4 regions of the Sphingobacterium paramultivorum genome follow, and region 2 is predicted to be linked to each of the others. Evidence: riboswitches for the same ligand, from Rfam matches in the RefSeq annotation. Region 2 holds a riboswitch; each other region holds the start of a gene.
The links. Region 2 has a riboswitch for S-adenosylmethionine ahead of HS960_RS04225 (O-acetylhomoserine aminocarboxypropyltransferase/cysteine synthase family protein). Riboswitches for the same ligand answer to the same signal wherever they lie in the genome.

Region 1: linked by a shared signal. The riboswitch ahead of HS960_RS26240 (5-oxoprolinase) and the one ahead of HS960_RS04225 (O-acetylhomoserine aminocarboxypropyltransferase/cysteine synthase family protein) in region 2 are both predicted to bind S-adenosylmethionine.
Region 3: linked by a shared signal. The riboswitch ahead of metE (5-methyltetrahydropteroyltriglutamate--homocysteine S-methyltransferase) and the one ahead of HS960_RS04225 (O-acetylhomoserine aminocarboxypropyltransferase/cysteine synthase family protein) in region 2 are both predicted to bind S-adenosylmethionine.
Region 4: linked by a shared signal. The riboswitch ahead of HS960_RS22400 (methylenetetrahydrofolate reductase) and the one ahead of HS960_RS04225 (O-acetylhomoserine aminocarboxypropyltransferase/cysteine synthase family protein) in region 2 are both predicted to bind S-adenosylmethionine.

What each region holds. Positions count from the first base shown of each region.
Region 1 covers NZ_CP058555.1:6,322,473-6,330,107, forward strand. The annotation lists gene HS960_RS26230 (SusC/RagA family TonB-linked outer membrane protein) at 1-334, shown strand, start outside; gene HS960_RS26235 (RagB/SusD family nutrient uptake outer membrane protein) at 340-1,857, shown strand; gene HS960_RS26240 (5-oxoprolinase) at 1,955-2,218, opposite strand; SAM-I-IV-variant riboswitch at 2,285-2,378, opposite strand; gene HS960_RS26245 (DUF3050 domain-containing protein) at 2,589-3,359, shown strand; gene HS960_RS26250 (TolC family protein) at 3,624-4,901, shown strand; gene HS960_RS26255 (HlyD family secretion protein) at 4,901-5,962, shown strand; gene HS960_RS26260 (efflux MFS transporter permease) at 5,962-7,539, shown strand; gene HS960_RS26265 (TolC family protein) at 7,536-7,635, opposite strand, start outside.
Region 2 covers NZ_CP058555.1:1,033,059-1,040,693, forward strand. The annotation lists gene HS960_RS04210 (GH92 family glycosyl hydrolase) at 1-1,466, shown strand, start outside; gene HS960_RS04215 (homoserine dehydrogenase) at 1,532-2,713, opposite strand; gene HS960_RS04220 (homoserine O-acetyltransferase family protein) at 2,753-3,796, opposite strand; gene HS960_RS04225 (O-acetylhomoserine aminocarboxypropyltransferase/cysteine synthase family protein) at 3,829-5,139, opposite strand; SAM riboswitch class I at 5,395-5,507, opposite strand; gene HS960_RS04230 (FUSC family protein) at 5,690-7,635, opposite strand, start outside.
Region 3 covers NZ_CP058555.1:4,392,153-4,399,787, reverse strand. The annotation lists gene HS960_RS18485 (single-stranded DNA-binding protein) at 1-55, opposite strand, end outside; gene HS960_RS18480 (hypothetical protein) at 230-595, shown strand; gene HS960_RS18475 (helix-turn-helix domain-containing protein) at 627-1,217, opposite strand; gene HS960_RS18470 (hypothetical protein) at 1,640-2,170, shown strand; gene metE (5-methyltetrahydropteroyltriglutamate--homocysteine S-methyltransferase) at 2,271-4,583, opposite strand; SAM riboswitch class I at 4,662-4,765, opposite strand; gene HS960_RS18460 (response regulator transcription factor) at 4,950-5,639, opposite strand; gene HS960_RS18455 (sensor histidine kinase) at 5,742-7,574, opposite strand.
Region 4 covers NZ_CP058555.1:5,370,131-5,377,765, forward strand. The annotation lists gene HS960_RS22380 (UvrD-helicase domain-containing protein) at 1-517, opposite strand, end outside; gene HS960_RS22385 (30S ribosomal protein S16) at 877-1,398, shown strand; gene rimM (ribosome maturation factor RimM) at 1,518-2,042, shown strand; gene HS960_RS22395 (hypothetical protein) at 2,146-2,997, shown strand; SAM riboswitch class I at 3,216-3,318, shown strand; gene HS960_RS22400 (methylenetetrahydrofolate reductase) at 3,389-4,345, shown strand; gene HS960_RS22405 (glycosyltransferase family 117 protein) at 4,593-7,622, shown strand.

The DNA.
Region 1 (7,635 bases), 1.1 Mb from region 2:
CTGGTTAGACCGTTGGACACCTGAAAACCCTTCGACAACGATGCCCCGTATTTATTGGGGTTGGAGTGCTCCGGAGAAATTCAGCCGTGCTTCCAGCTATTTTATACAGGATGCTTCATACTTCAGGTTGAAAAATCTTGTGTTCGGATACACTTTACCTGAAGGGCTGTTGAAAAAATATAAAATTGACCGCCTAAGGGTTTATTTTTCGGGTGATAACCTCCTTACTGCGACCAAATTTAAGGGCTTGGACCCTGAACGCTATGGAAATGGTGATCTGGTACAGTATCCACAAAACAAGATTTATTCATTTGGTGTACAAGTTAACTTTTAAGTGCTATGAAAAAGAAATTTATAACAGCGTTGATGCTATCCGGACTATTTTTGGGTTCCTGTAACAGTGCCTTGGACCTTAATCCTTTGGATCAGATCGCTTCGGACAACTATTTTAGCAAAAAATCGGATTTTGATAATGCATTGGCCGGTGTATACGCGTCATTGCAGAGTGAGGCTTTCTCCTATGGGATGCCTTTCCGGGACTGTCTGACCGACAATGGCTACAATCAGTTCAACTCAGGTAGCGTCAATGAAATCGTAGGTGGGAATTTAAATCCGACCACAGGGGGGTATGAAACCGGAATTTATAACGATGCTTATGTGGGAATAGGACGTGCCAATCGCCTGATCGAGAAGCTTCAGGGCTATAACGGCTCCGATATGAACGATGGGGAGAAGAAGAACATGGAAGCCGAAGCCCGCTTTATCCGTGCTTTTGTTTACTTCCAATTGTACAGTATTTATGGTGAGGTGCCGCTTGTGCTTACTTCCCTCAGTCTGGAGAATCAGCGTCAGCCAAAGGAAACTGCAGAGAATATTCTAAAACAGATTCGGGCCGATCTGGATTTTGGGATCGCCAACTTAGCGGCTAAACCTTATTTCAATAATGGGGGGCATGCGACCGCAAGTTCAGCAAAAGCCTTGAAAGCACGGGTTTTACTGTTTGCGGCTTATGGCGACAAAGGGGTGCCCGATTTAGCAATTTTGAAAGAGGTAAAAGACTTATGCACCGATGTCATGAAAGAGTATACTCTGAGTACAGCTTTTGAAAATGTCTTTCGCGATGCAACACAGAAGAACAATACCGAGATTATCTTTTCGGTCAATTTTTTGGCACCGAATAATACAGCCCCCTGGGACATGTATTTAGGCGATTGGATTGCTGCTTCACCTTTACAAAACCTGGTGGATACCTATGAATGCAAAGATGGTCTGCCTTATGGTGAATCACCCTTGACTGACCGAGCTAATCCCTTCAAAGATAGGGATCCGCGCTTGAGCAAAACAATTTTCGTGGATCATCCCGACTTTGGCGGCGGTAAGATCCATACACCGTCCAATCCGCGGCCTACAGGTTATGGGGTGTTGAAATTTTTGGATCCGGCCAACTTACCTTTTGGCTTTTCAACATTGAGCCAACAGGATGCGGTTGTACTGCGGTTTGGGGAGGTGTTATTGATGTATGCCGAAGCACAAAATGAAATTGCCGGACCAGATCCATCGGTTTACGATGCCATGAATACCCTGAGGAGCCGCGTTCAGATGCCCGGGTTTCCTGCCGGTTATACCAAGGAAAAAATGCGCGACCGTATCCGCCACGAAAGAAGGGTTGAACTTGCTTTCGAAGGACTACGGCATTACGACCTGATTCGTTGGCATATCGCAGGCGAAGTACTCAATGCGGTCAAAGACAGTAAAGTGCCCTATCATTTTGAAGACAAATTTTACCGCTGGCCATTACCACAAACAGAAATTGAGAAAAGCGCAGGTGTGTTAATTCAGAATCCAAACTATAAATAATAAGATTATCGCCTTCTTTTAAATCGGCAATTTCCTAAACCAACCACAGCAGCGCGCACGAAGTCCTTTCGATGCGCGCTTTTTTTACCGATAACGATTATTGTAAAGGAATCAGGACATTCTGTTCCAAGCGTACAGGGACATGCTTCACCGAGGTAAAACCGTCTTCCTTGGAAATGATGTTGGAAAGATCCAGTCCTCTTTTGGAGAACGTACTGATCAAAGCTGTTCTAAAGGTTGCCTTGGCTGAACCCCAGCCTTGTCCTAAGATGGTGTCATTGTTGAGCTGTATCAGTTCATCTGTTGAGTAATAACTGAATTTTTCCAGTAAGTGTTGGTAAAGATTTGTTGTAGTAGCCATACAATTTAAAAATTTAAAGGATTAAACCATAAACTGTATCCAGATCTTGTTGGGAAAATAATCGTTCTGCGACGTTTATTTTGGTCGAAACCCGTATTAATTTACCACCGCGGTGCCTGCACTCGGTTGGTATTGCATCATGCAATTCTGAATACTCTACAAATATAGTAGATTATTTTTTATAATAAAAAATATTTTTGTTTTTAAGGGTAAATGAACGTTAGCAACAGGAATAGGGAGGTCAAAAGCGAGGCGCGTTGTTGGCTGTGATTTGGTTATGAAGCGGATAGCTGGGCGAAAAATTTATCATGTTACTGTAATCTCATCGAAAATACTTTTAAAAATAGAGATAAGACAATACTTTTGCGCCATGAATAGAATTGCGGAAATTAACGAATACATTGCTGCCGAACGCGAGGTATTATTGCAACACCCTTTGTATCGTAAGATCAAAACGATCAAGAATCTACGTTCTTTTACAGAAGGGCATGTGTACGCTGTATGGGATTTTATGTCTTTACTAAAAGCTTTACAGATTAAATTGACCTGTACGACTTTACCTTGGTTTGCGAGTGAGAATCCATCAACACGCTATCTAATCAACGAAATTGTATTGGCTGAGGAGTCGGATGAATATATTGATGGCCGCCGTTTGAGCCATTTTGAGATGTATCTGGACGCCATGGATGCCATGGGTGCCGACCTTCATCTGGTCAACAAATTTATTGCTCACGCCAAAAAATCGAGTAACATATTCGATGTCATTGCAACGACCACATTGGACAAGCGGATCAAAGACTTTTTGAATTTTACATTCGAAGTGATTGCTGAGGGCGAGGTGCATAAAATTGCTGCTGCATTTACATTTGGACGCGAAGATCTTATCCCGGGAATGTTTACCTCTATTTTGGAAGAAATTAAAACAAATTTCCCTACAGCCAATCTGGATAGCTTTATCTATTATTTTCAACGTCATATTGACCTTGATGGCGATGAGCACGGGCCTTTGGCGATGCAGATGATCACAGATCTCGGGAAGGACGATGAGGTTAAATGGACAGAAATGAAAGAGATCAGTAAAATTGCGCTACAAAAAAGAATACAGTTGTGGAATGCAATAGAAGATTCCTTATACGGATAATCTATTATTATACCGTCGAGAAAGGCCTTTCAAATCATGATTTGAAAGGCCTTTTTTATGTGCTGTAAAAAAGGATATTGCAAGGGCTTCTTGGCAGATATTGGTCTTTTTGTTTGAATTGATGAAAAAATGTCTTTTTTCCATAACATATTGGCGTTTGTGAAGAAATCCAAGTTCCAATAAGTGTCTAAGTTTGCTACGCAAAAAAATTACATAGCACACGTGAACTTTTTTCCTCCCTATTGGGCAAAAGGAATACTAACCATGGGATTGTTAGTATTCGCTATTTCGGACACCTTCGCCCTCGATTCTTTGCGCATGTCCCTGAAAGACATGATCGACAAAGCGCTACAGAACAGTAAATACATCGAGCAGTCCTATTTGCAGCTCAAAGAAACTGAGGTGGCAGTACAGCAGCAACGCATGGAGTTGCTACCCAAAATTTCCGCCAGAGCTTCTGCTAGTTATGCGAGTAATATGCCTGTGTATGACCAGGGGCTTTTAAATAAACCTTCCCAGCATGATATCATTCATTACTTGTACGATAGCGGCCTGGATTTTTATCTGAACCTCTACAATGGGCATCGGGACCTAATGAAAATTGAGTCCAAAAAATTGGAAAATGAGCTGGCCAGAATCGATTGGAAGAATGCCGCAGCGCAGACGAAATTGGAGGTTTGCAATCTTTTTTTGGATTTGGAACTGTCGTATAGTAACCGATCTTTAATCGAGCAGGATATTGCTGATCAACGGGTACAGCTCAAAGAGATTGAACATCTGTATAAGGCGGGCGTGGTATTACACAGTGACGTCTTGCGTATTTCGTTGGAGCTTTCGAAGCGGGAACTGTTGCTCGTGCAGATCGGTCATGATATTCAGGCTGCAAATCAGAAGCTGCAGCTAATTGGCGGTATTACAGCAGAGATTATCCCCTTGACCGAGCCTTTTAAAGTGGAAAGCCCCAGCTATGAAGCGCTTGTTGCCGAAGCGCGAAGCCATGCTTTTTCCCTCCTAAAATCCGAACAGGAAGTGGTTTTGAAGAAGTTGTCGGTCAAACAGGCACGATCAAATTATCTTCCTGAGTTGGGGTTGACCAGTACATTCACCTTTGCCAATCCACAGGTCTTCTTGTATCCCTATAATCCCAGCTGGTATAATCTGAGTATCACAGGACTCAAATTAAACATACCGATCTCGGCTATCTATCTCAATAAAAACGTGGTGCGCGGAGCACAGATCGCATTGGATCGACAAGAGGTAAAACACCATCATGAAGAGGAGATTCTGGAAAATCAGCTGTTACAGGCCCTGTTGGATTATCAATTGGCTATTAAGCAGCAGGAGGTCTGTCAAAACAATAAGGCGTTGGCGCAGGAAAATGCACGAATTATAAAAAACAGGTATTTTAAATCATCGGCTTTGATTACAGATCTCTTAGATGCAGATATGCAATACCTAAAAACACTTTTTGATCTTGAAACCGCACATATTGCGATACAAAAACATTATTATTTTATCGAATTTTTGAAGGGTACTATCTAATGAAACCTAAATCACGAAGAACAGTTGTGGAGGCACAACTCACTCGAATTACCAACTGGTTGGCCGGAATTGTCTTGTTGGCCTTGTTGTTATGGGGCGCTCAAGCATTATGGATGCGACTGCGGTATACCTACACAAATGATGCACAGGTAACACAGTATATCAATCCCATTGTTTCTCGGGTAGGAGGATATGTGGTTTCTGTGCATTATCACGATCATCAATTGGTTAAACGGGGTGATACCTTGTTGCTTATAGATAATAAGGAATATAAATATGAGGCTGATCAGGTAGCGGCATCCGTCAATAAGGAAGCTGCAGAGATCAATGTTCTTCATAGTCAAAAGGAAATTCTCCAGGCGGAACATGAATCTTTACGGACCTCAATTGCTGCCGGGGAGGCTCGGGTAACCAAGCAACAGTTGGAATATGATCGATATAGTTATTTGTTTCAGGAAAAGTCTGCAACGGCACAGCAGCTGGAGGATGTAAAAGCGACGTTGGATGTGTATAAGAGTGAACTGGCTTCGTTAAAGCATAAATTACAGGCTTCACAGGAACGTGTGCATGATGTGGATATGAAAAAAGGTGTGGTCGATGCCGAACGTGTTCGTTTGACGGCAGCTGTCGGCCGCAAACGCCTTGATGTCGGTTATACCGTTATTCGCGCACCTTACGATGGGCAGATTGGCAAACGTACGATTGAAAAAGGTCAAATGATAAGTGCTGGCGAAGTTTTGGGCTTTATCGTCAATAGAGAAACCCCAACCTGGGTAACGGCTAATTTTAAGGAAACACAACTGCGCTATTTGCATCTTGGCAATAGGGTTGAGGTGGTTGCTGATGCGTATCCAGATCAAAAATTTTATGGAAAAATTATTTCCATCTCCCCGGCTACTGGATCTGCATTCTCCCTTTTGCCACCAGATAATGCAACGGGCAACTTTGTGAAGATTGTACAACGCGTACCTGTGCGCATCGAGCTGGATAAGCAAAGGGGAGCCCAACAGCTTCTTTCTGGAATGAATGTGAATGTGTCGGTATCAAAAAAGCAGAAATAGTGAAAGGAATTTTTAAAGAATGGGTACCGGAGTGGTTGATCAAGCTTATCCTGTTTAGTAGCTTGATGCCGAGTATGGTCTTATTTTTCCTGCCGGGTGCAAATACAAATGTCACCGCTGGATTTTACGGTGCCCAACCCAGTGATGTTCAGTTCCTGATCATTTTGTTTTATGCTGGTTTTGTTGGATTCTACGTTTTAGAACGACGCTTTTTTTTATACTTTCCCATCAAGCAGTACTACATTATTTTTAATCTTCTACAGCTATTGAATTGCTTTTTGATGTACAGCATCACCGATATCAGCTGGGTATATGGCCTGCGCTTTTTCCAAGGGATGTTGTTTGCTTCTGCCGTAAACTTATCGATCTCCATGATATTCTCACGGTTGAAAAGCGATCGGGCTAAGGAAGTAAGTTATGCTGTCTTTTTTGGTATGTTACTCTGCAGCTCCCCATTTAATACTTTCGTCACGGCTGAATTTATCGATTCATTCAATTTTGATCAGCTCTATCTATACGCTGCCCTATCATTTGTACCGGGTTTATTGTTGATTATGCTGTCGATGCGCTCCATACGACATATACGCCCTTACCCTTTGTTTTCATTAGACTGGGCAAGCTGCATTTTCTATAGTCTTGTGATTGTCAGTTTTGGCTATTTAATGGTGTATGGACAAGAAGTTTATTGGTTTAACGATCAGCATATGCTGATCATATTCGGGGTAGGTCTAGCGTTGCTTATTCTTTTTATTGTTCGGCAAATGGTGCTCAGGCGTGTGTATGTTCATTTGGCGATTTTTAAAAACAGGAACTTTCTCTTGGGCTTATTGATTTTGTACATGATGTATATCGAGCGCTTCTCCTTGACCATCTCAAATCAATATCTCGTACAGGTTATTCAACTTGATCCTATTCATTTATCCTATATCCAGTGGTTTAATATCGCTGGTATTGTCGCTGGTGTTCTAGGCTCATTGTATTGGATGCTTGGGCAACGCCCCGTAAAATGGATCTGGATTTCGGGCTATTGTTGCTTGCTGCTGTTTCACCAATGGATGTTTTTCTCCTTTGAGGGGCAGGGTAATGATGCGCATTTTTGGATACCCTTAGTTTTACACGGACTCGGAGTAGGGCTTATTATGGTACCCACCATCTTATTTTGCATTACCAGTGTCAGCCCTCAATTGGGGGCTTCTGCGGCTGCGGTCTGTCTTGCTATCCGGTACCTGGGCTATACGAGCAGTATCGGTTTGCAGAATTTTTTCAAGTTGTTTGAATATGCCCAGCACCAGCAGGTTTTTAGGGACCAAACGGAAGTGGACAACCCCTTATTTCGGGAGTACCTGCAGCAGGAATCTGTCAGCATCTTGCAGCATGGACTGCAGTATAAGGAACATACAGCCGCCTTAAAGCTCGTTGCTGAGCGGGTCAAGATCCAATCCTTTGTGCGCTATGCCATGGATTATTATGAGATCATGTCCATGATCAGTATCAGCATACTTTTGCTGATACTGATCTCGCCTTCTTTGAAAAGCATGTATAAGAAACTAGGAAAAAACAGAATTTCTCCAGCTTAGATCTCCTGAATATCCCATATTCCAGCTGTACGTTGGAGTTCGACCAAGGCGATCGCATAATTGTAACGGGCCTCATAATAGCTAAGCTGTGTTTCA
Region 2 (7,635 bases):
ATATGTCGTTTGATACTGCAAAGAGAAATGCCTTGAAAACCTGGAATAGTGAACTGGGAAGAATTTTGGTGGAAGGGGGCAAAGTCGACGACCGCATTAAATTTTATACTGGATTGTATCATGCTTTACTTGGTCGTGGGCTTGCAAGCGACGTCAATGGTGCATATCCCAAAAATGATGGCTCGGTAGGGCAGATTGCTCTAAATAAACAGGGGCAACCTATTCATCATCATTATAATACCGATGCGATCTGGGGTGCATTTTGGAATTTGACACAGTTATGGTCTATTGCTTATCCGGACTATTACAACGACTGGATTCAGAGTCAATTGTTGGTCTATCGCGATGCAGGTTGGTTAGGAGACGGTATTGCCAACAGTAAATACGTTTCGGGTGTAGGGACTAATTTTACAGGTTTGGCAATTGCAGCGGCGTATAATGTGGGTATTCGTGACTATGATGTGAATCTTGCCTATGCTGCGGTGCGTAAAAATGAATTGGAAGCGAAGGACCGACTGCCTGGAGCAGGAAAGTTAGATGTAGGAGTTTTCGTTCGCAAGGGCTATTCACCCTATATAAAAGATGATAATGGTAGTCCCGAATTAATGACCAATGGATCTCCTTTTGGTGCTTCGCATACCTTGGAATATGCTTTTTCTGCCGGTGCAGCCGCACAATTTGCAAAATCATTGGGACACCAAAAAGACTACATTAAATTTCAGGGATTATCCGATGGATGGCGCAATCTGTATGATACCACGACGAAGTTTATGCGACCAAAGGATAGTACTGGACGATTTATTTCAAACTTTAACCCGTATGAACCATGGCGTGGATTTCAGGAGGGAAATGCTTGGCAGTATACCTTCTATGTTCCGCATGTCCCACAAGAATTGGTTAAACTGGTTGGAAAGGATCTGTTTAATCAGCGGTTGGATAGTATTTTTACCGTGTCGCAGAAGAATGTGTTTGGAGGTGGTACACAAATTGACGCTTTCGCAGGGATTGAAAGTCTTTATAATCATGGTAATCAACCGAACCTGCATATCTCTTGGCTGTTCTATTTTTCTGGTAGACCTGATTTAAGTCAGAAATGGGTACGGGCAATTTGCAAGGAGTTTTATGGTAATGATGCAATACATGGCTATGGCTACGGACAAGACGAAGACCAAGGACAGCTTGGAGCGTGGTATGTCTTGTCGAGTATCGGTCTATTCGATGTCAGAAGTCTCACCACCGAGAAACCCGCACTTCAGATTGGCGCGCCACTTTTCGATCGGGTAACGATACAATTACCGGAGAAATTAAGAAAAAGTAAATTTATCATTCAGGTGAAGAAAGAGCAGCCCAATAGTTATATTGTTGATCAGGTTAGGTTGAATAACTGCCTGTGGAAAGGTTGGCAGCTTCCTTTTGAACGCCTGGTAGAAGGTGGGATTTTAGACCTCAAGTTGAAAGGCAACTAAATTTAAGCAATAAAAAAATAGCCCCATTCGGGGCTATTTTCAAGGTAGGTTGGTTTGTTGATTGCCTACGCGATTTCAGCAATAAAATTGCCCTCTTGATCCAAATCAGCTTTGTGAGCTGCGATTTGTTGAAGATTAATATGTCCTATGACATATTTGAAATCTGGTGCGTAATATCGTTCTGTGATTTCACTGAAATTTAACTTTTCAATCAGTGTATCATCTGTGTATCTCAAATAAACCTTAATTAAATAATCTTGGCTATAATTTAATGTGCTGGATTCTAAATGTTTTTTATATTCATAACGGTATCCATAGCGAAGGGCAGCGATATCCGATAGCACAGCAGAGCCCGTCGGGTGTCCACCTGCTCCTTTACCATAGAAAAATTGCTCGTCTGCAAAGGCAGCTTTTACCAATACACCATTGTTCTCATTTTCTACATTATAGAGCATGCTCTCTTTGCCTACTAGGCGTGGTAATACATAAAGTACAACTTTGTTGCCATCGATCTCTTTTGCTGTTGGTATCAATTTGATCTTGAGGTTCTTTTCTTTAGCAAAACGAATATCTTGCTGTCCCAATTTGTCAATACCAATATTAAAGACATCGTCTGGTTTGACATAGATTCCGTACGCATGGGAAGCAACAATACATACTTTAAATTTTGGGTCAAATCCACCTACATCCAGGGTTGGATCTGTTTCTGCAAAACCAAGTTCTTGCGCTTTCTTTAAAGCGTCTGTATATTGCTGGTTTTCATTGAAAACTTTAGATAAAATATAGTTGGAAGATCCATTAAAAATACCGCTGACAGAATGAAGTAATTCATTGTCATAGTACTCTTCTAAATTCCGTATAATAGGAATACTTCCGCAAACGGCACCTTCATACAATAAACTGGTGCCATATTCATGTTGGATATCAACCAGCTCTTCCAAATGGGTGGCAATCATTTTTTTATTGGCAGATACCACATTTTTTCCCGATTTCAAGGCACGAACAGTTAGTTGATAGGCTGCTTCGGCATCATCTATTAGTTCGACAACAGTGTTAATTTCTGGGTCACCTAAAATTGTTTCCGCGTCGGTAGAAAATAGATCTGCTGGTAGCGAGCGCTTTTTATCTCCGTTTTTAATGACAAATTTTTTGATCTCCAGATTAAGATTTTTGGTTTTGATGATATCGTAAAGACCTTGGCCTACTACACCAAACCCAAACATCCCTATTGTTAATTTATTACTCATATCTCTTCTTAAATTCTCTTATATATATTATTTATTCTCTTATACTAATTCGTTTAGGTATTCTTTTTGTTCCCGCAGAAAGTTGCTGATGATTTTTGTGAGTTTTTTTGTTTCGATCAAAAATCCATCGTGGCCATAGGTAGATTCAATCTCCTGATAGTGGGCATTCGGAACATGTTGAGCGATGAATTGTTGCTCTTGTGGAGGAAACAACAAATCTGTATTGACGCTCAATACTAAAGTTGGACAGTCGATGCTCGCTAAAGCGGATTCGATAGATCGTCTTCCCCGACCTAGATTATGGCTGTCCATTGCTTTGGTTAGGAAGTAATAGCTGTACGCATTATAGCGTTTCACCAATTTTTCACCCTGATAGTTTTGATAGGAGGATGCTTTATAATGATCGAGTTTTTCGTTATCATCCTCCTTTTGTGTGTTGGCATACGTTGTATAGTTGCGGTAAGACAACAGTGCCATAGCGCGTGCAACTTTTAAACCCTTAGCTCCGCCATCGGGATGATTGGCGTAAAAGGTTCGATCAGTTGTGATGGCAAGACGTTGACTTTCATTGAATGCAATACCCCATGGTGAATGGACGGCATTTGTTCCAACGACGATTAGATGGTTGATGGCTATACTGTGCGATACGGCCCATTCCAATGCTTGTTGACCGCCTAATGAGCCCCCAATAAGGATCTCTATTTGTTTGATATCCAGGTAGTCTGCAAGAAATTGATGTGCGTTGACCAAATCCCTTACTGTAAATTCAGGAAAAGATAGGTAGTAGGGCTGTCCAGTAGCTGGGTTTACAGATAGCGGATTACTGCTATTATATGCTGATCCTATGACATTGGCGCAGATAATATAATAATCGTTTGAATCAAACAATTCACCTGTTCCAAAAAGACCGGACCACCAATCCAGTACATCTGCATTAGCCGTTAGTGCATGGCAAACCCAGATCACATTACTGCGATCTGCATTGGGTTTGCCAAATGTTTCATAACTGATTTGTAAATCAGTAAGCTCTCTTCCATTTTCAAATACAAAAGGCTCCGGGTGCAGATAAATATGCTTACTCATTTTACGTTTAAGTTTAAGCCGAAAAAATCTGATTATTTAATTTTATCAAAAGCTTGTTGTAAATCAGCTTTGATGTCATCAATATGTTCTATTCCTACAGAAAGACGTAATAAACCTTTGAACACTCCAGCATTGGCTTGATCTTCATCACTCAATTGTTGGTGAGTAGTCGCTGCTGGATGGATAATCAATGACTTCGTATCACCGACGTTGGCCAAGTGACTGATCAATTCTAAGCTGTCGATAAAGCTATTGGCCTTTTGTGCTGCGTCACCTTTGAGCTGGAAAGAAAGCACTGCACCATAGCCATTTTTAAGGTATTTTTGTGCGTTAGCGAAGCTCGGAGAACTTTTTAAGCCCGGATAGTTTACTTTTTCTACCTGTGGATGCGCCTCAAGCCATTTAGCTACCTCTAAAGTGTTGTCTACATGGCGTTGCACCCGTAAAGACAGGGTTTCAAGCCCTTGTAATAATAAGAATGAATTGAAAGGGGAGAGTGCTGGCCCGAAATCTCGAAGCCCTTCCACACGTGCCCGAATGGCAAATTGAATATTTCCAAACGGTCCGCCTTCACCGAAAACTTCGGAAAAAACTAAGCCATGATAACCTTCAGATGGTTCGGAAAATTGAGGGTATTTTCCGTTGCCCCAATTGTAGTTTCCGCCGTCGACGATGACACCGCCAATGCTTGTACCATGTCCACCGATCCATTTAGTAGCCGATTCAACAACAACATTCGCACCATACTCCAAAGGTTTAAATAAATAACCTCCAGCTCCAAAAGTATTATCGACGATTAATGGTAAGTCATATTTTTTTGCTACGGCAGCAATTTTCTCAAAGTCTGGAATATTGAAACTTGGGTTTCCAATTGTTTCAACATAGATGGCCTTTGTTTTATCATCAATGAGGGCTTCAATTTTATCTGCCTCGGCGTCCGTTGCAAAACGAGCTTCGATGCCCAGGCGTTTAAAAGAAACTTTAAACTGGTTAAATGTACCGCCGTATAAGTTGGATCCGGCAACAAAATTGTCACCACTTTCCAAGATATTATTTAATGCAATAAACTGTGCCGCCTGGCCAGATGCAACAGCAACAGCAGCGACTCCACCTTCCAGTGCCGCAATACGTTGTTCGAAAACATCCGTAGTAGGGTTCATAATCCGTGTATAGATATTGCCGAACTGCTTTAATGCAAATAAGTTTGCGCCGTGTTCGGCATTTTCAAATACAAAAGATGTTGTTTGATATATAGGAACTGCTCTAGATCCCGTAGTAGGATCAGCGACTTGGCCAGCGTGAACCTGAAGAGTTTCGAATTTTAAATTTTTGTTTGAAGACATAATATATCAGATTTTAAGGGTTCAAAAAGAAATTGCTAAGTAAAAAGAGAAGCATACACACCTCGTTGAAGGGTCTGTTAAATCTTTATCCAAGAAAAAGGAAATGATTTTTAACAAGCATGGAAGTGCATATGCATACGCATTCGCATCAATACAGTTGTACGATGACTTACACTTTCGCTTATCGTGTGGTTCACTTGTGTTGAACCTGAATTTTTAATGGACTTCAGTAGTTTAATAATCATTGTCTTATGTCATTTATATGCTCCAAAACGATATTGTTTTGGACAGGAATTGGCACCTTTTCAAACAAATTGAAGGTTGCCAGTGGGTCATTGAGCCAGTCTCTCGCCACTTCTTTATAAATCAAGACCTACTGATTAAGGGAGGTGTTGATTAGAAATCTTCTTTCGAAGACGACACAAATATAAACTCTTTTTTTATTAAAGCAAAAGAAAAGCTATTTTTTAGTTAAAGGAATTTTAAATAACATACCGATCGGGATCGCATATCGTCGGATGAAACCGGATAAATAACTGTCAATCGGGTATTATGATTTCTTTAAGTTGATCCGTTCCGCAATTTGATTTAAATCTGTTAAAAGAGGTTTAAGTGCATCAATTCTACTATGGATATCATACGCTAGGTGGCGATTCGTCTTTTTGCTTAACGATAGTGAAAGACCCACCAAATGGGAGTTGACCTGATAAGAGAGTGCTTGAAAATGGTGGATATGTGACCAATCCATCCATTTATGCTCGGGTTCTTTTTTCATTTGATTGATAGCGTCTGAAAATAGCGCCATGGCAGTCTGCGCTTTTTTGCGAGCCAGTCGTATATCAAAAGAACTTTGTTTCTCTTCCGACAGACGGTTATTGATGGTTTGGAAATAATGCTCGTTGTAAAGGGATACCTCTTTTGCCAGCTGAACCATGCCTGTGCTCTGGCGTACGGGGATCAAGAAATAACCTGCTATAGCCAAGAATGCTCCAATGAGTGTGAAAAGTATTCGGCTGCCTAAAATGAGATTGATATTGCCTTCAAACAAATTGAGCGCAATCACAATTCCCAAGGTAATAAAGATGACACTGACCATATAATTAGATCGGTTGAACAAAAAGAATCCGAAAAGACCTAATGCAGCTATGGTAAGGAGAGCTGGGAGAAAATGAATAGAAATTAAGCAGAATATACCAACTATTATACCCGAGAATGTGCCTACAATACGCTCTATATTACGCTTTTTTGTCATTGAAAATGCTGGTCTGGCAACAATAGCGATCGTCAGTAAGATCCAATAGGTATATTTAAAATCCAAAAATAAAATACCGATCAATGCGCCTGTTCCAAAAAGAAGAGCCATCCGAACTGCAAATCGAAAAAGCGGGTTATTCAGATGGAGTTTACTTTTTAGATCAGCAAGATTGCGCAAAGGTCGATTGATAAATTGCTGGTACTCACTGCTGTCAATCTTATCCTGAATTTCCTGATTTTGATAAAAAGCTACCTGAATTCGGCTGAGTACTTCAATAATTGCTTCGATGTTGCTTATGATCGAACATAATATACTTTTTGCTTGACCGGTCTGCTGTTCTTGAATTTCTTTTAAATCCTGTAAGAGGGCATTAATTTTAAAGTTATTGTGATATAATTGATGCGCATACCGAAACCTCTTGTTAGGTTGTGAAAAGCTATCAATTTCTAAAGCTAATAATTTGATTGTGTGACGAATTAAAGGGAGGCTGCCCGTGTCTGCAAGATTTTTGCGAATCGCATCATAGTCGTGATCAAGTGCAATAATTAACTCATGAAGGTCAATTAACCCATAAACCTGACTGAGCCAATAATTGCTTTTATGCCACTGTTGACTTATGATTTTTTTTTCTCGAAAAAGAAGAGACCTGATTTGTTCCTGTTGTTCGCTGATCAGGCCATGAATTTTGCCTACGCGACTGTACGTTATATTCAAAGGAATATTGGGATCGTAAGACTGTGATCGTATCAATAGAAATTGGGACAATCCATGAAAACCATTGGCCATCGCATGTTTTAGCGAGCGATAAGGTTGTATATAGGCTTGTAAAAGGCTAAAAAAGTAGTATATAATGGAACCTGTTGTAATCTGTAAACTAACCGCAAAAGGGTGTTGCGGGGCCATTCCGATCACAAAACTCATGAGAATCAATGTCATGTTTCCAATTGCAGCATAGCGAGCCCCAAAAATACCGTATAACGTACATATAAAACCGGCCGCTGCTAGCAGTATAACCAAGGGCCAATGATACGGAAATACAATCGCTGTAAACAATGATGCAACAAAGAAGGTGGGAATACATACGAGAGCAGAAGAAAGTTTATCTTTTCTGTTTCCAGGAGGATCTGTGAGTGTTGTTAACAACGATCCGACACCGATTCCAATAGCCGTGCTCGCTTGCGCTCCCAATAAGTAGATCGCCAAACTTGGCAAGATGCTGATGGAAACATTACGTAATGCGT
Region 3 (7,635 bases), 3.1 Mb from region 2:
ATGGGTCGTTTCCTAAATGCCCAACCAATTGTACTTTGTTGCGTAATGTGCTCATGCGTCTAATTTTTAAATGTTTTTAATAATTCTTATTTTAGTTGACGGTCATTGGCTATCGATGCCAAATGATCTTAAGCAAAGGTGGGGCGGGGAAAAGAATATAGTCGTCTATTTACCATTTGTATTCGACTATAGTCGATTGTAACCGTTTGTTGTCGTTTAATCTTCCGTTATGAGTTCTGTCGAGAAAGTCTGCCTTGAATGTGGCAAGGGTATATATGGCCGTTCTGACAAGCGATTTTGTGATGATGCTTGCCGGAACGCCTATAACAATAAATTAAATAGCGACCAGACCAATATGGTGCGCAATGTGAATAATATCCTACGAAAAAACCGTCGTATTTTATTGGAAGCGTTGAGTGGGGAGGGTATGATCAAGATACAACGGGAAAAGTTAAAGCGGTTGGGATTTGATTTTAAGTTTCATACACATACTTTTTCCAATAACAAGGGACAGACCTATAACTTTATTTATGAAACAGGCTATCTGTTGCTGGAGAATGATTGGGTATTGATCGTTCAAAAGAAACCACTGTGATTTTAATCGCAACAGATTCATTAGTATTGGTTTAGTTTGCAGAACTGAGCTTGGCCTTCCTTATTGCGATATAATTAAAAATAGTGAAGGTTAGAATCAATATGTAGTAGCATACTGGGATGAGTAAAAAATAGGCGCTATTGAATATATCGCTTAAAAAAGACGGTAGTGAAATCTTAAAAAAATCTGCAATAATAATATAGCCTATGAAACTTCCGAGAAAAAATAGTCCAACAGCATGTATTACAATTATTTTTTTTAGGTGTTTACTGTATAAGGCGTCTTTGTTTTGCTTTGTATAGCCCATAATTGCTGGGACCAATAATCCTAATAACGGATTGACCAAAAAGGTGAGCGATGCTAAATATAGCGCTTTAATACTTCCTGTTTGATTGTTGTCGATACTGATTTGATTTACATTTGGCATAATGAGTTGTTCTAAAGGTATTTCCAAGATTTGACTGATCTGTTTGAGACTAAATCCACTGATTTCTTCAGTGCCTTTTTCGATGCGTTGCACTGTTCTTAGCGATACACCCGCCTGATCGGCGAGTTCCTGCTGCGTTAGTCCCTTACGTTTTCTTGATAGTTTGATTAATTGATTAGCTGATTGACTTTCCATAGTCCAAAGATGGGGAAATAGTCGTTGAATTTCAGCGAAATTGATGCGACAATAATATGCCAATATCGTGCTGTAAGATATAACGGATTAATAATCAAAAGTTTTTGGGAATTTGGTAAATATTTTGAATCTTTGCAATTTAATAGAGTAATTAATAAAAACGGAAGAATATGTTTGTAATATCAGAAAATCCCGCTTCGTCCACAGAGAAGATTCTCGGGAATATTCTTCGGAATACGGCCCTTTCCTAATCTTCTTTCTTAATACGTTAAGTAACCTATGTTGATATTGGCTAAAACTTGGCTCTCTAAATGGTGGTCCACTGTTCCAATATGCTTAGCTTATTATGGAGTTTTAAAAATCCAGTTACTTTCAAGGTTATTGTGAAAGCTGGATATGAATGTTATGTTTTAGAAAATTTTATGAATTCAGTAAATAAATATGTCCTTCAGGCACTGGATAATTATCCTATGTATTTGGAGGAGACCATGGAATCCTTATCCTATGCACTGTCTTATGATGAGTCTAATACAATGGCGCTATGTTTGATGGGAAGAGTTCATGCCGAACAGCTATTGGACTATGAGCAGGCAAAAAGGTATTTCCAGGAAGCTTTGGTGCATAATGTACAGGCATTGGAAGTATATCCTTATTTCATTCAGACATTGATTGATATGGGGGATTATGAAGCTGCAAAAAAGACGATTAAATTTGCTTTGACACTTCCGGCGATGCCCTTGACAGGGATTTGGATCAAGAAAGCACTTCTATTTGAAAAATTAAGAAAATACAAAAAGGCATTGAAGGCGTTAAAGATGGCAAAACTTGAAAATGTTGATCTTGATTTTTCGTCAAGCCTGAAGTCGATTGAAGATCGGATTAAAGGGAAACAGGAAATTAAGAACGGGAGAGAAAAGGAAAATAAGAAAGAAAAGAAGAACACCCGAAAATAGTCTCACACTATCCCGATAACAGTTTTTGTTTCGAACCAAGGTCCGATAAAGAAGCCCTAGATGAAATTTCATCTAGGGCTTTATCAATATAGTTTAAGAATTATTCTGCTCTTAAGATTTTCGCAGCCTCAACCATCGACTCTAAAGCCGCTTTGGTTTCTGGCCAAGCACGAGTTTTTAAACCACAGTCAGGGTTAACCCAAAGCTGTTCTGCTGGAACTACTGCTTTTGCTTTACGCAATAGATCTACCATCTCATCTTTGCTTGGAACACGTGGTGAGTGAATGTCATAGACACCTGGACCAATATCATTTGGATATTTGAAATCACCGGCGAAAGCATTCAACAATTTCATTTGAGAACGTGAAGTCTCAATCGTGATGACGTCAGCATCCATTGCAGCGATATCTTCGATTACATTATTGAACTCAGAGTAACACATGTGTGTGTGAATCTGTGTATCGTCTTCTACATTTGATGAAGAAACACGGAAAGCACGTACTGCCCAGTTCAAGTAATCTTTTTGATCAGCTTTACGTAGCGGCAATCCTTCACGGATAGCTGGTTCATCGATTTGTATGATTTTGATACCTGCTTTTTCCAACGCTTGTACTTCATCCAAGATCGCCAATGCAATTTGGTAAGTCGTTGTTGAACGCGGTTGATCATTACGTACGAAAGACCATTGTAAGATAGTAACCGGACCAGTCAACATACCTTTAACCGGACGGTTAGTCAATGATTGCGCGTATGAAGACCAACGGACAGTCATATCTTCAGGACGGTATACATCACCATAGATAATTGGAGGTTTTACACAACGTGAACCGTAAGATTGTACCCAGCCGTTTTGTGTGAAAGCGTAACCAGCCAATTGTTCACCGAAGTATTCAACCATGTCGTTACGTTCGAATTCGCCGTGTACTAATACGTCGATATCTAATTGCTCTTGAAGACGGATTGTGTTCTCAGTTTCTTCTGCGATTGCTTTATCATATTCTGCCTGCGTGATAGCACCTTTTTTCAAGTCTGCTCTCCATTTACGAACATCTTTCGTTTGTGGGAATGAACCAATAGTTGTAGTAGGGAATGCCGGCAAGTTGAATTTCGCTTGTTGCGCTGCTTTACGGTCAGCAAATGCTGAAGTACGTTTTGCATCGTTATCAGTGATATTGCTTGTACGTGTTTTAACCTCTGGTTTGTGGATCAATGGAGAAGTACGACGGCTTTCAGCAGCAGCTTTGTTAGCTTCGAAGCGTTTTGCTGTTTCAGCATCAACTTCACCTTCCGCTAGTACGGCTAAGTCTTTTACCTCAGCTAATTTTTGTTTAGCAAATGCTAACCAGTTTTTTACTTCAGCTGGTAGCGATTGCTCATTGTGCTCATTGTCTAAGTCAAAAGGAACGTGCAACAATGATGAAGAAGGAGCTACCCATACACGGTCTTTTCCTAATGCATCAACAGCCTGTTTGATTTTAACCAATGATTTTTCGTAATCATTTTTCCAGATGTTACGGCCTTCAACAATACCCAAAGATAATGTTAATGAAGCAGGAACTTTAGCTAGTACCGTATCCAATTGGTTTTCACCGCGTACCAGATCTAAATGTAAAGCATGGATAGGTAGGTTAACTGCGATATCTTCGTTGTCTTTTAAAGCTTCGAAGTAAGTAGTCGCGATTAATTTGATATTTTTTGCTGCTGCAGCTAATTTTTCGAAAGTAGGTTGATATAAAGCTTTTACTTTAGCATCTAAATCCAATGCTAAGAAAGGCTCGTCAATCTGAACATATTGGGCACCAGCCTCAGCTAGTTTAGCTAATATTTGCTCATATACTGGAACAAGTTTATCCAATAAATCGATGCGGTCGAAGCCAGCTTCTTTTTCTTTACCGATCAAAAGGTAAGTGATAGGACCTAGTAGAACTGGTTTAGTATCGATGCCCAATGATTTTGCTTCGTTATATTCATTTAAGAATTTTTCGGACGTCAATTTGAATTCTTGATCTTTTGTGAATTCTGGCACCATATAGTGGTAGTTGGTATCCAACCACTTGGTCATTTCCATTGCAGTCACGTCGATTCCTTCTTGTTGGAAACCACGCGCCATGGCAAAATATAGATCTAAGCTGTAATTGTTGTCTACTTTATTCAATAAAGAATGGTAACGAGCAGGAATTGCACCAACAGTAAGGGTTAAATCCAATACTTGATCGTAAAAAGAGAAATCATTGGAAGGGATCAAATCTATTCCAGCATCTTTTTGTGTTTTCCAATTGCCTTCACGAATTTTTTTTGCGGTGTCCAATAATTCCTCAACAGAAGATTTTTTAGCCCAATAGGCCTCATTGGCTTTTTTCAATTCGCGGAACGCGCCCACACGAGGGTAACCTAAATTGTTAGTCAATAACATAATGAATGTTTTTAATATTTCTTTTTCAACTATATTTCTTGCTAGAGAGAGAAGGACACACTAGAATTCGGTGACTTCGGCTTATCATTCCCATATCAAGTAGGGTAGAATTTAGCACCTTGTCAAGGGACAGGTTGCTAAGGCTTCATCGGGTCTATTCCCTCTGCCTTTCTCTATAAGCGACGCTAAGTTAGAACATTTCTTTTTGAAATGCAAATTTTTTATAAAAGTGCATCAATTTTTTATATTCTACTAAGGATAAAATTGTTTTGTTCTTTTCTTTTCATCCGTGATTTAGTGTATGCCATGTTTCAATACGTTGTGGCATAAAAAATGGGGAATGACTGTTTCTCATTCCCCATTCTTTTAGCTCACCAAAAGTTTGTAACCTTTTCCGTGCACATTGACAATTTCAACCTTACTATCTTCTTTTAGATATTTACGAAGTTTACTGAGAAATACATCCATACTTCTACCCGTAAAGTAGTTGTCATCATGCCATATTTTTAATAAAGCTTCTTCCCGGGTCAGCACATCATTTTTCTTTAAACAAAGCAAACGTAGTAGTTCCGCTTCTTTGGTGGATAGTTTTTGCATCTGTCCTTTGTAAGAAATTTGCTGACTTGTATAATCAAAGAAATAATCACCAATTTCAAATTTATCAGCAACCACTTCCTCTTCTTTGTCTCGAACACTGCGCTTCAGCAAAGCATTGATGCGGAGCAATAATTCCTCCACTCGAAAAGGCTTTGTGATATAATCATCTCCCCCTAATTCAAAGGCTTCGGTTTTATCTTCCATCATCCCCTTTGCTGTGGCAAAGATAATAGGAACAGTGTTGTTTGTTTTTCTGATTTCACGTCCAACTGTAAATCCGTCCTTTTTTGGCATCATGACATCGAAAATACAGAGGTCGTAGTTATTTTTTTTGAATTGAGAAATCGCTTCATCTCCATCCGTGCATAATGTGACGTCAAATTTTCCCTTTAATTCGAGATAGTCTTTTAAAAGATCCCCCAAATTAGGATCATCTTCTGCTAATAATATCTTTTGCATAATGATTATATTAATTTTCACCAATGTCCCTTGATGCTGATAAATCAGCTTTCCTCAACCTTTGAAATTTTTTAAAGAGGAAATATACAAAAAAGGAACGTTTTATTTTTTAATAGGCAAAATTACTTCAAAGGTCGTGCCCTTATCTTTTTCACTTTTAACTGTAATTTTTCCGTTCAGCCTTCTCAGGATGTCCTGTACATAACTTAAGCCAAGACCAAATCCTTTGACATTATGAACATTTCCAGTTGGAATACGGTAGAACTGGTCGAAAATCTTTTGCAGGTGATCCCGGCTCATCCCAATACCGTTGTCGGCAATAGTGACGACAATGGTATCGCCAACATTTTTTGAATTGATGTTGACATGTAAATCTCCTTTGCTGTACTTGATGGCATTATCCAATAAATTGTAAAATACATTCGAAAAATGTAACTCATCACCGATGACAATATCCTTTGTCGCTGCAAGATCTATACTGAATTTTCCGCCGATATTCTGCATGCGTAGCTGCATACTGTCCGTTACTGCAGAAACAAGATCATTGATGCTTACTTCTACCTGGTCGAGTTTTAGCGTTTCTTTTTCTAGTCTTGCCAAATCGAGTACACGTTCAATATGATTTCCGAGTCTAACATTTTCGTCGTAGATGATATTAGCCAATTTCTGAACGCGCTTGTGGTCGGCATTGATGTCTGGATCTTTAAGTGACTCACTAGCAATCATAATTGTTGCAACAGGTGTTTTAAACTCATGCGTCATGTTGTTGATGAAATCTGTTTTCATTTCCGAAACTTTCTTTTGTCTGAAGATGATAATCAGTGTATAAGCAAAACAACCCACCAACAAGAAAAGTAGTGCCAGCATAGGTAGTAACAGATAGCCCATATTATCTGCGATTATTGCCTTTTTATTGGGGAAATAGATTGTTAATTTCCCTGGCGCAGCACCGATATCACCTTTAAAAAGTGCGGTCGAGTATTTTGTTGTATTTGTTGGGTTATTTAAAGCGGCTTCGTTTAAAATATTATTCAGTAATATATTGTTTGTACTCCATATTTCAATATTAAAAGGAGCTTTAATGTCGCGTTGAGCCAACTCTTCTTTGATAAGTTCTTGGACGATGATAACATTCAATCGATCTTTTAACGGACGTTTAGCCAGCTCCATTCCAATAGCAACATCTTCGATGTAGTCTGCTTTTTTGCCCCCCAGCATGGCAACGGAATCGTATACATTAAAACCACTCCAAGCATTTTTTCTGTTGAGAATATCCAATCTTTTTTCCAAATCAGAAATTGTTTTTGCAAGTTTCGTGTTCTCTCTAGGTGGTAATGTGGCTACCCTGAATTTTGTCTGTTGATTGACCAGTGGGTCCATAAGGGGGATAACAAACCGTGTGCTATCGTCTTTTCCACTAATCTGATCATCTACCTTTGATGCATTTAACATGATAAAAGCCTGTACCAGATTATCGTCGGTAAGCTCATTTGAAACAGAAAATTTGATGAATTTCTGGTACTCCGGTCTTTTGATGTATGTTTCGTAAAAAGAATTCTTGATTTCAATTACATTTGGATACAATGCGCGTAATTGGTCTTCTTGCTCTTTAAAGTTTGAGAAAACAACATGCTGTTTGTTTTTTAATTCTTCAATTCTATACTGTATTTCGAGTTGCTCGGCCAAAAGACGTTGTTTGGCTTGTTCCTGCTTGGATTTTTCAATATTACGTTCCTGTTGAACTTTAGCAAAGTCGACCACTTCCCGTCGTTCAAGCTTTCCGGCAACAGCTGTAATCGCAGCATTGACGGACTCATCAAATAATTGGGATTTTTGACGATAGGAATCTCTCAGAAAATAGAATTGCATAGCCAATACCCCAATTAGAGCTAGAGACATCAGTCCAATGATTAATACAATGCTATTTTTCTTCATTAGAATTGGGTATTAAATAAATGTATTTTGAATATATAACAAAGTTTATAGCACTCAGTTT
Region 4 (7,635 bases), 2.1 Mb from region 2:
TTTCCGCATAAGCGATAATCCAATCCAGTAGGTCGGGTCGTTCATCCAGCAATTGATTAAGCATGACTGTAAGGTCATTTTTCACTTTATTGACATTCATTTCAATCTTATAAGCAGCATCAAGATTGAGTTCATAGGTAAATGCGCGAATGACTTTTTGGGAAAAACCATCAATTGTACTTATGGTAAAATGACTGTAGTCGTGTAGGATACGTCGATAAACCCGAAAAGCTTTCTCTTGTACCAGATGCGGATTCCAATCTGGCTGCTGCTGGAGTAAAAGCTTTCTGAAATCTTCAATTTTAGGGGTACGATTGCCTGTTGCCAAGCCATGGAGCACCGAGAGGATGCGTTCCTTCATCTCGGCGGTTGCCTTATTGGTGAATGTCACCGCCAAAATCTCCTTATAGCTATTCTCGTTGGAGAGTAGGAGTGTGAGATAGTGTAAAGTCAAGCTAAAGGTTTTTCCCGAACCGGCTGAAGCTTTTAGTATTTTTAATGGCGCAACAGATTTCATAGAATGAAGGTAGAAAGTAAAAAGTGAATTGGCAAAAATGTCGATGACTATTTCGAAGGTACTGTACCCAAACCGTTCATCCTGTTTACATTTGGTAAAGATGTCCTTTTGAATAAAGGAGCTGTTTAGTGCCTTGATTTTTGAAAAGTTCGTTGTAGATGCTGTATGGAAGCAAGAAAAGACGAAGGTCTAAGGGGTAGGTGTTACGCTTGAAAGAGCTTGTTGAAAACAGCTAACCCTGTCGTTTTCAGTGAAGTTTTATTAAATTATAATGATGATTAAAAAAAAATAACTATCTTTGCATCCCCTCTAGTATGAAGCTCGGGGGATATGTTGAATACATAAAATAAAATTAAAGAATGGCAACTAAAATCAGATTGCAAAGACACGGTAAAAAAGGACGTCCTTTTTACCACGTAGTCGTAGCGGATTCTCGCGCTCCACGTGACGGTAAATTCATCGAACGTATTGGTTCTTACAACCCAAACACAAATCCAGCAACTATCGTTTTGGATTTTGAAAAAGCTTTGGATTGGATGAATAAAGGTGCTCAACCAACTGACACTGCTCGCGCTATCCTTTCTTACAAAGGTGTTCTTTACAAAAAACACTTGCAAGGTGGTGTGAAAAAAGGTGCTTTTGATGAAGCTGCTGCTGAAGCTAAATTTACAGCTTGGACTGAAGCTAATGATGCAAGAATCACTGGTAAAAAAGATGGTTTAGCACAAACTAAAGCTGAAACTAGAAAAGCTGCTTTAGCTGCTGAAGCTAAGAAAAAAGAAGAAAAAGCTGCTGCTGTAGCTGCTAAAAATGCTCCTGTAGCGGAAGAAACTGCTGCTGAGGAGACTGAAGCTCCTGCATCAGAAGAAACTGAAGGTTAATTCTTTCATAAAGTATTCGAGAAAGCCGACTCAATCTTGAGCCGGCTTTTTTTGAAACAGCCAATAGGCTAATGGTTTGCCAAATCATGTCTCACAGCTAATCGCTAAATACGAAATATATGACTATTGATCAAAGCTTTTACATCGGTTACATCAGTAAAACAAGAGGTCTTAAAGGAGAAGTACAACTGTTTTTTGAATTCGAGGAATACGAGAGTTTGAATATCGATGTTGTCTTTGTGGAAGTGAACAAAAAGCTTGTTCCTTATTTTGTTGATACCATTAAATTTCAAAAAAATAGTACAGCGTATGTGACATTTGAGGATGTGGATCATATCGATAAGGCTCAAGTACTTGTCCGTAAAAAGCTATATCTTTCCAATGATAAGATGCCCGAGCGCGATCCAGATGATTTTAGATATACTGATTTAATCGGTTTTTTAGTGATTGATGAAAACCATGGTGAACTGGGGCAAATAACAGATGTCCAGGAATTTCCACAACAATTTGTCGCCTCGGTAAATATGGACGGTAAAGAACTGATGTTCCCGTTGTCTGATGATTTGATCTTAGGAATCGATGGCGAAGAGGAGATCATTGAAGTTGAATTGCCAGAAGGCTTGGTGGATCTTTATAAAGAATAAGCATATCCCCGAGCTTATTCAAATAAATAGCAGTATACGAACTATTGCAGTAATTTCTTATCTTGGTCTGTATATTATTACTGGCCATAATTATTGATTGATTTTGAAACCGTTATTACTGCTGCTATTCGTATTCTCGTTGTCTTCTTGTGCTTTCTTTGGGAAGAAAAAGGACTTTCCTGAAGGCAATTACCAAATGATATTGGGCTATTCAAATGAAGAGTATCATAAAGTAAAAAGAGAATCACCCCAAAATGTCGAGGCAGATACCTATGGTAATGATCCTACGATATATCGGTCCTTTCTCTCTCTCCATGATAAAGACAAGTTTGTCATGGCGATCGATGATATCTTACTCTTCGGTAAGTATAGATTCAACGGCGATCGATTAGAATTGACCGATGAGAAAAAAGGTAGCCTCGCATTAGATATTATTAAGGTAAAAAGCGATTTTGTTCAGCTGAGAGGTGATTTTTCACAGTTTAGCTCAGCACGTATACCCACTAGCGAAAGACTTTATATCAACTTTGCGTTAGATAAAACCCCTATCCGGGAGACCCCCAGCAAATTTGATAGCCAAGTGAATCTATGGCGAAATGCCCCTGTAAAATCAGAAAGTGAAAAGGAGATAAAAGCTAGGGCATTGAATTTTGTAGATTATTCTATCGCTTATTTCCAACACATATCAAGTTCTGGTACACATCACGATTATCGAATGGATGGTGTTGAATCACCCATTATTTATGCTGAGAATGGCATTGTGCTCAAGGCATGGGCAGATGTTCCCGATTCTTGGAAGGAATTATTTTACAACGAAAAAAATGCATTAGTCGCCTATCAATATTTATTTGATGGTTTTAAATTTGGATCGAAAGAGGAGTACCATGTTACAGGACTCTTATTGATCACATTTTATCTCAAAAATCTACGGAATTCCCTGGCAGCGAATCTTTAGCCAATCCTGTTGTGGCATAGTCAATATCTTCGCTGTCGATGATCCTCGATCGTTAATTTTATCTGTTTTTTTAAGTCTTTTACTTTTGGTGGAGCGTAAATTCCTGTTGTTGACTGGGAATAAACCTGAAGCCGCATTTATTGCAGTCTTTTTGCCGCTATTTTTGCCTTTTCGAAAAAATATTTTTGTCTTTTGATTTTTTAAAACGATATTAGCAACGCTTATAGAGAAAGGCCGAGGGACTAGACCCGTTGAAGCCTTAGCAACCTGTATTGTTCAAGGTGCTAAATTCTACCCTACTCCATGTGGGAAAGATAAGTTACATGTAGATAAACGATTCCTCGACTTGTGCGTTTCGATGTAAGCCAACCAAACTAAAAACAGTTTTTTAATGAAGATTATCGATCATATCCAGAATGCCAAAGGAAAAACATTGTTTTCTTTTGAGCTATTGCCACCGGCAAAAGGGCAGGGCATCCAAAGTATTTTTAAAACCATGGATGAACTGATGGAGTTTAAACCTCCTTTTATCGACGTAACCTACCATCGGGAAGATTATATCTATAAAGAGCATGCGAGTGGATTACTGGAACGCGTTTCCTATCGTAAACGTCCTGGGACAGTGGCGATATGTGCTGCAATCATGAATAAATATAAAGTAGATGCGGTGCCCCATTTGATATGTGGTGGTTTTACAAAAGAGGAAACTGAAAATGCCCTGATCGATTTGAACTTCCTGGGGATAGATAACGTCTTGGTATTGCGGGGAGATGCACGTAAAGGCGATGCCGATTTCATACCGAGCGATGGTGGACATGCTTTTGCAACAGACCTATTGGAACAGGTAACTGATATGAATAAAGGAAAGTATTTGCATGAAGACATTATCACATCGGAAAAGACTGATTTTTGCATCGGAGTAGCGGGATATCCCGAAAAGCATTTTGAATCGCCAAATTTCAATACTGATTTTAAATATCTGAAACAAAAAGTCGATATGGGAGCAGAGTTTATTGTGACTCAGATGTTCTTTAATGTTGAAAAATACAAAGAGTTTGTAACAAAATGTAGAGACAATGGAATCCATGTGCCTATTATTCCAGGATTAAAACCATTGACAACGAAAAAGCAGTTGGTGACCTTACCAAGGATATTTCATTTAGATATTCCGGAGGAACTGAGCGATGCTGTTTCAGCATGTAAAACGAATGCCGACGTCAGACAAGTCGGTGAGGAGTGGTTGGTGCAACAATGTCAGGAGCTGATTAAATTTGGCGCTCCGGTATTACATTTCTATACGATGAGTAATCCTGGTCCAACAAAGAAAATTGTTGAAAAACTAGCCTAACTCATAAAAATAATACGAAAAGGGAGCCAATAAGCTTCCTTTTTTTATTGTAATATTAGTTGTGAAAGCCCGAAATAAGTCCATAATTTCGATAGTGTGGTTTAGGTCGGTCTCTATATTCAGGGTTGAGTAGCCTGTTTATAGTCAGATACTTGTGTTAAATAGTGTTAATTAACTTATTGGAGTCAGGATAACTTTTTAACTTAAAGTGCTAAAAAGGATTTTAACAATAGACCAAATTGACCTTATGAAGTACACTAGATTAAATTCTCTACTCGGCTTTGCTTGCGGACTAATTGCTACATGTGTATATATCGCCACCGTTGAAAAGACGGTAAGCTGGTGGGATTGTGGTGAATTTATTGCCTGTGCCTACAAGCTAGAAGTGGCACACCAACCGGGAGCACCATTATTTCTTCTTATTCAGAATATATTTTCCAACCTGGCTTTTGGTAATGCAGGTAAAATTGCCTATTGGATGAATATTGGATCCGCAATCTGCAGTGGGCTTACTGTTACATTTTTATTCTGGACGATAACAGCAATTGCCAAAAGGATACTCAACAGGCAAGAGAAAGTTCAATTATCGAATTATTTCCAAATTTTTGCTGCGGGTTTAGTTGGTGCAATGGCTTTCTGCTTCAGTGATTCATTCTGGTATTCGGCTGTTGAATCTGAGGTATATGCGATGTCTTCATTGTGTACAGCGATTGTTTTTTGGGCAATTTTAAAGTGGGAAGTGCGTGCAGATGAAGAAGGTAGCGATCGTTGGCTGGTTTTTATTGCTTTTGTTATGGGCCTTTCAATCGGAGTGCACCTATTAAATCTGTTGGCAATCCCGGCTATAGCGATGGTTGTCTATTTCAGAAGAGCAGGACAGGTTAATGCGAAAGGTACAGTAAAAGCTTTCCTGGTAGGAGTGCTGATCTTGGGGGCCGTTTTGTGGGGAATTATTCAATGGTTGGTCGGTCTAGCTGCTAAAGTGGATCTCTTATTTGTAAACTCGCTAGGTTTGGGCTTTGGCTCAGGCATCTTCTTCATGTGTCTGCTGTTGGGGGGCTTCCTCATTTATGGCCTATATTATTCTTATAAAAAGCAGCAATATACACTCCATACCGGACTACTGGTCTTTTGTTTTATTCTATTTGGGTATAGCTCCTATACCATGGTTTTGATCCGTGGAAAAGCGAATCCCTCGTTAAACAATAATGCGCCAGACAATGTGTTTTCTTTTTTGGGTTATCTGAGCCGGGAGCAATATATCCGGGAACCTTTACTCAAAGGACCCAATTATGATTCACAGGTCGTTGGTGTCGAGAGTAAAACCGGTTATCGCAAAGATGAATCAGGTTATATTCCTTTTAGTCAGGTCGATAAGTATACGTTTGATAAGGAAACTTTCTTTCCCCGCATATATAGTCAAGATGGAGCCCATCAAGCTTATTATAGGAGTTACCTCAATTTGAAGGAGGGGCAGCAGCCACAATTCTCTGATAATTTTAAGTTCTTTTTTAATTTTCAACTGGGCGATATGTATACCCGATATTTCTTGTGGAATTTTGTCGGTAGACAGAATGACAGGCAAGGGTATGGGACCTATAGTGACGGCAACTGGTTGTCGGGGATTAAACCATTGGATAATTGGCGTTTGGGGGGGCAAGATAAAATATCCCAATCACAGAAGCATGACCCGAGCCGGAATACCTATTTTTTCCTTCCACTGCTACTGGGAATAGCCGGAGCGATCTGGTTGTACCGGAACAATAAACCTTATACCTTGGTCTTGACCTTACTGTTTGTGTTTACGGGAATAGCGATCGTTGTTTATCTCAACCAAACTCCTATGCAACCTCGGGAACGAGATTATGCTTACGTAGGATCTTTTTATGCGTTTGCGATCTGGATCGGACTGGGAGCAATAGCATTTGTTCGGTTTCTCAACCGTTTTGTACAAACAAGGTATGCGTTAGCGACAGGTATTTCTTTCGCTTTATTGGGCGGTCCCATTATTTTGGCCCATCAAAATTGGGATGATCATAATCGTTCTGAAAAATCGCTGGCAAGGGACATGGCACGTAATTATTTAGAATCCTGTGCTCCAAATGCTATTCTATTTACCTATGGAGATCATGATACATTTCCTGTATGGTATTTGCAAGAAGTGGAAGGAGTACGTCCGGATGTTCGGGTTGTGGTATTAAGTTATCTGACTGGCGATTGGTATATGCAACAGGCCAAGCAGCCGACGTATCAAGCGGCAGGTCTTCCCGTGACGATCCCAGCTGAAAAGACGAAAAAAGGCGTTCGTGATTATATCCCTTTTGTGGATAGACAACTTGACAATGCGGTAGATATACAGCAACTATTACAGTTTGTCACATCGGATGATCCCGAGTATAAAGTTCAGTTGAATTCCGGTGATATGGAAAACTATTTCCCTTCCAAGAAGGTCCAATTGCGCATTGATAAAGAGGAGGTGGTTAAGAAAAAAGCGGTTCCAGCTTATTTTCAGGGCGCTATTGTTTCTGCAATGGAATGGGAAATTCCGAATGATCATCTGACCAGGGCGGATTTAACCTTGTTATCGGTGCTTGAAAATAACCATTGGGACAGACCAATATATTTTTCGAACATGCTGCCAAGTGACATTAAATTGGGCCTGGATAAATACCTGGTCAATGAAGGCTTTACTTCCCGATTGATGCCCGTCGCTGCTACAGATCAGTCGACAGGAAAACGAAATGAGCAGGCCGGGCTAGTTAACATGGAAGCATTATATAACAATATTATGCATACGTATCATTGGGGCAATGTTAAAAATGCACAGTATTTAGATACAGATTCGTTTCGCTTTACAAGTATGTACGCCCGTGATATATTTGGAAAAGCCGCCCGGATGCTCTTGGCCAATGGTCAGGTCAAACAAGCTGGGGAAGTAGCAAAAAAAGCATACGATCAATTACCAGATCGCGTATATGCGATGTCGGATGCCATCAATTATGCCGATATTATCGACAGTCTATATCGTTCGGGACAACCTCAGCTAGCCAACAGGATGATGGACCGAAACCTTGATTATGTGGCTGAAAATATGGAGTATCTACATCAGTTGGTGTCGGATAAGAAAAACCTGAGCTTCGAGTGGAATGATATTCAGACCGGTTTGGACTCTGTAGACCGGTATAAGGCTATTTTATTGGAAGCAAAAGATACCAAGCGATTGGCACGTGTTGAGCGCTTGAGACAGCAATATCAAAATTGGTACGGAGTAGAATAATTTTGATGACACA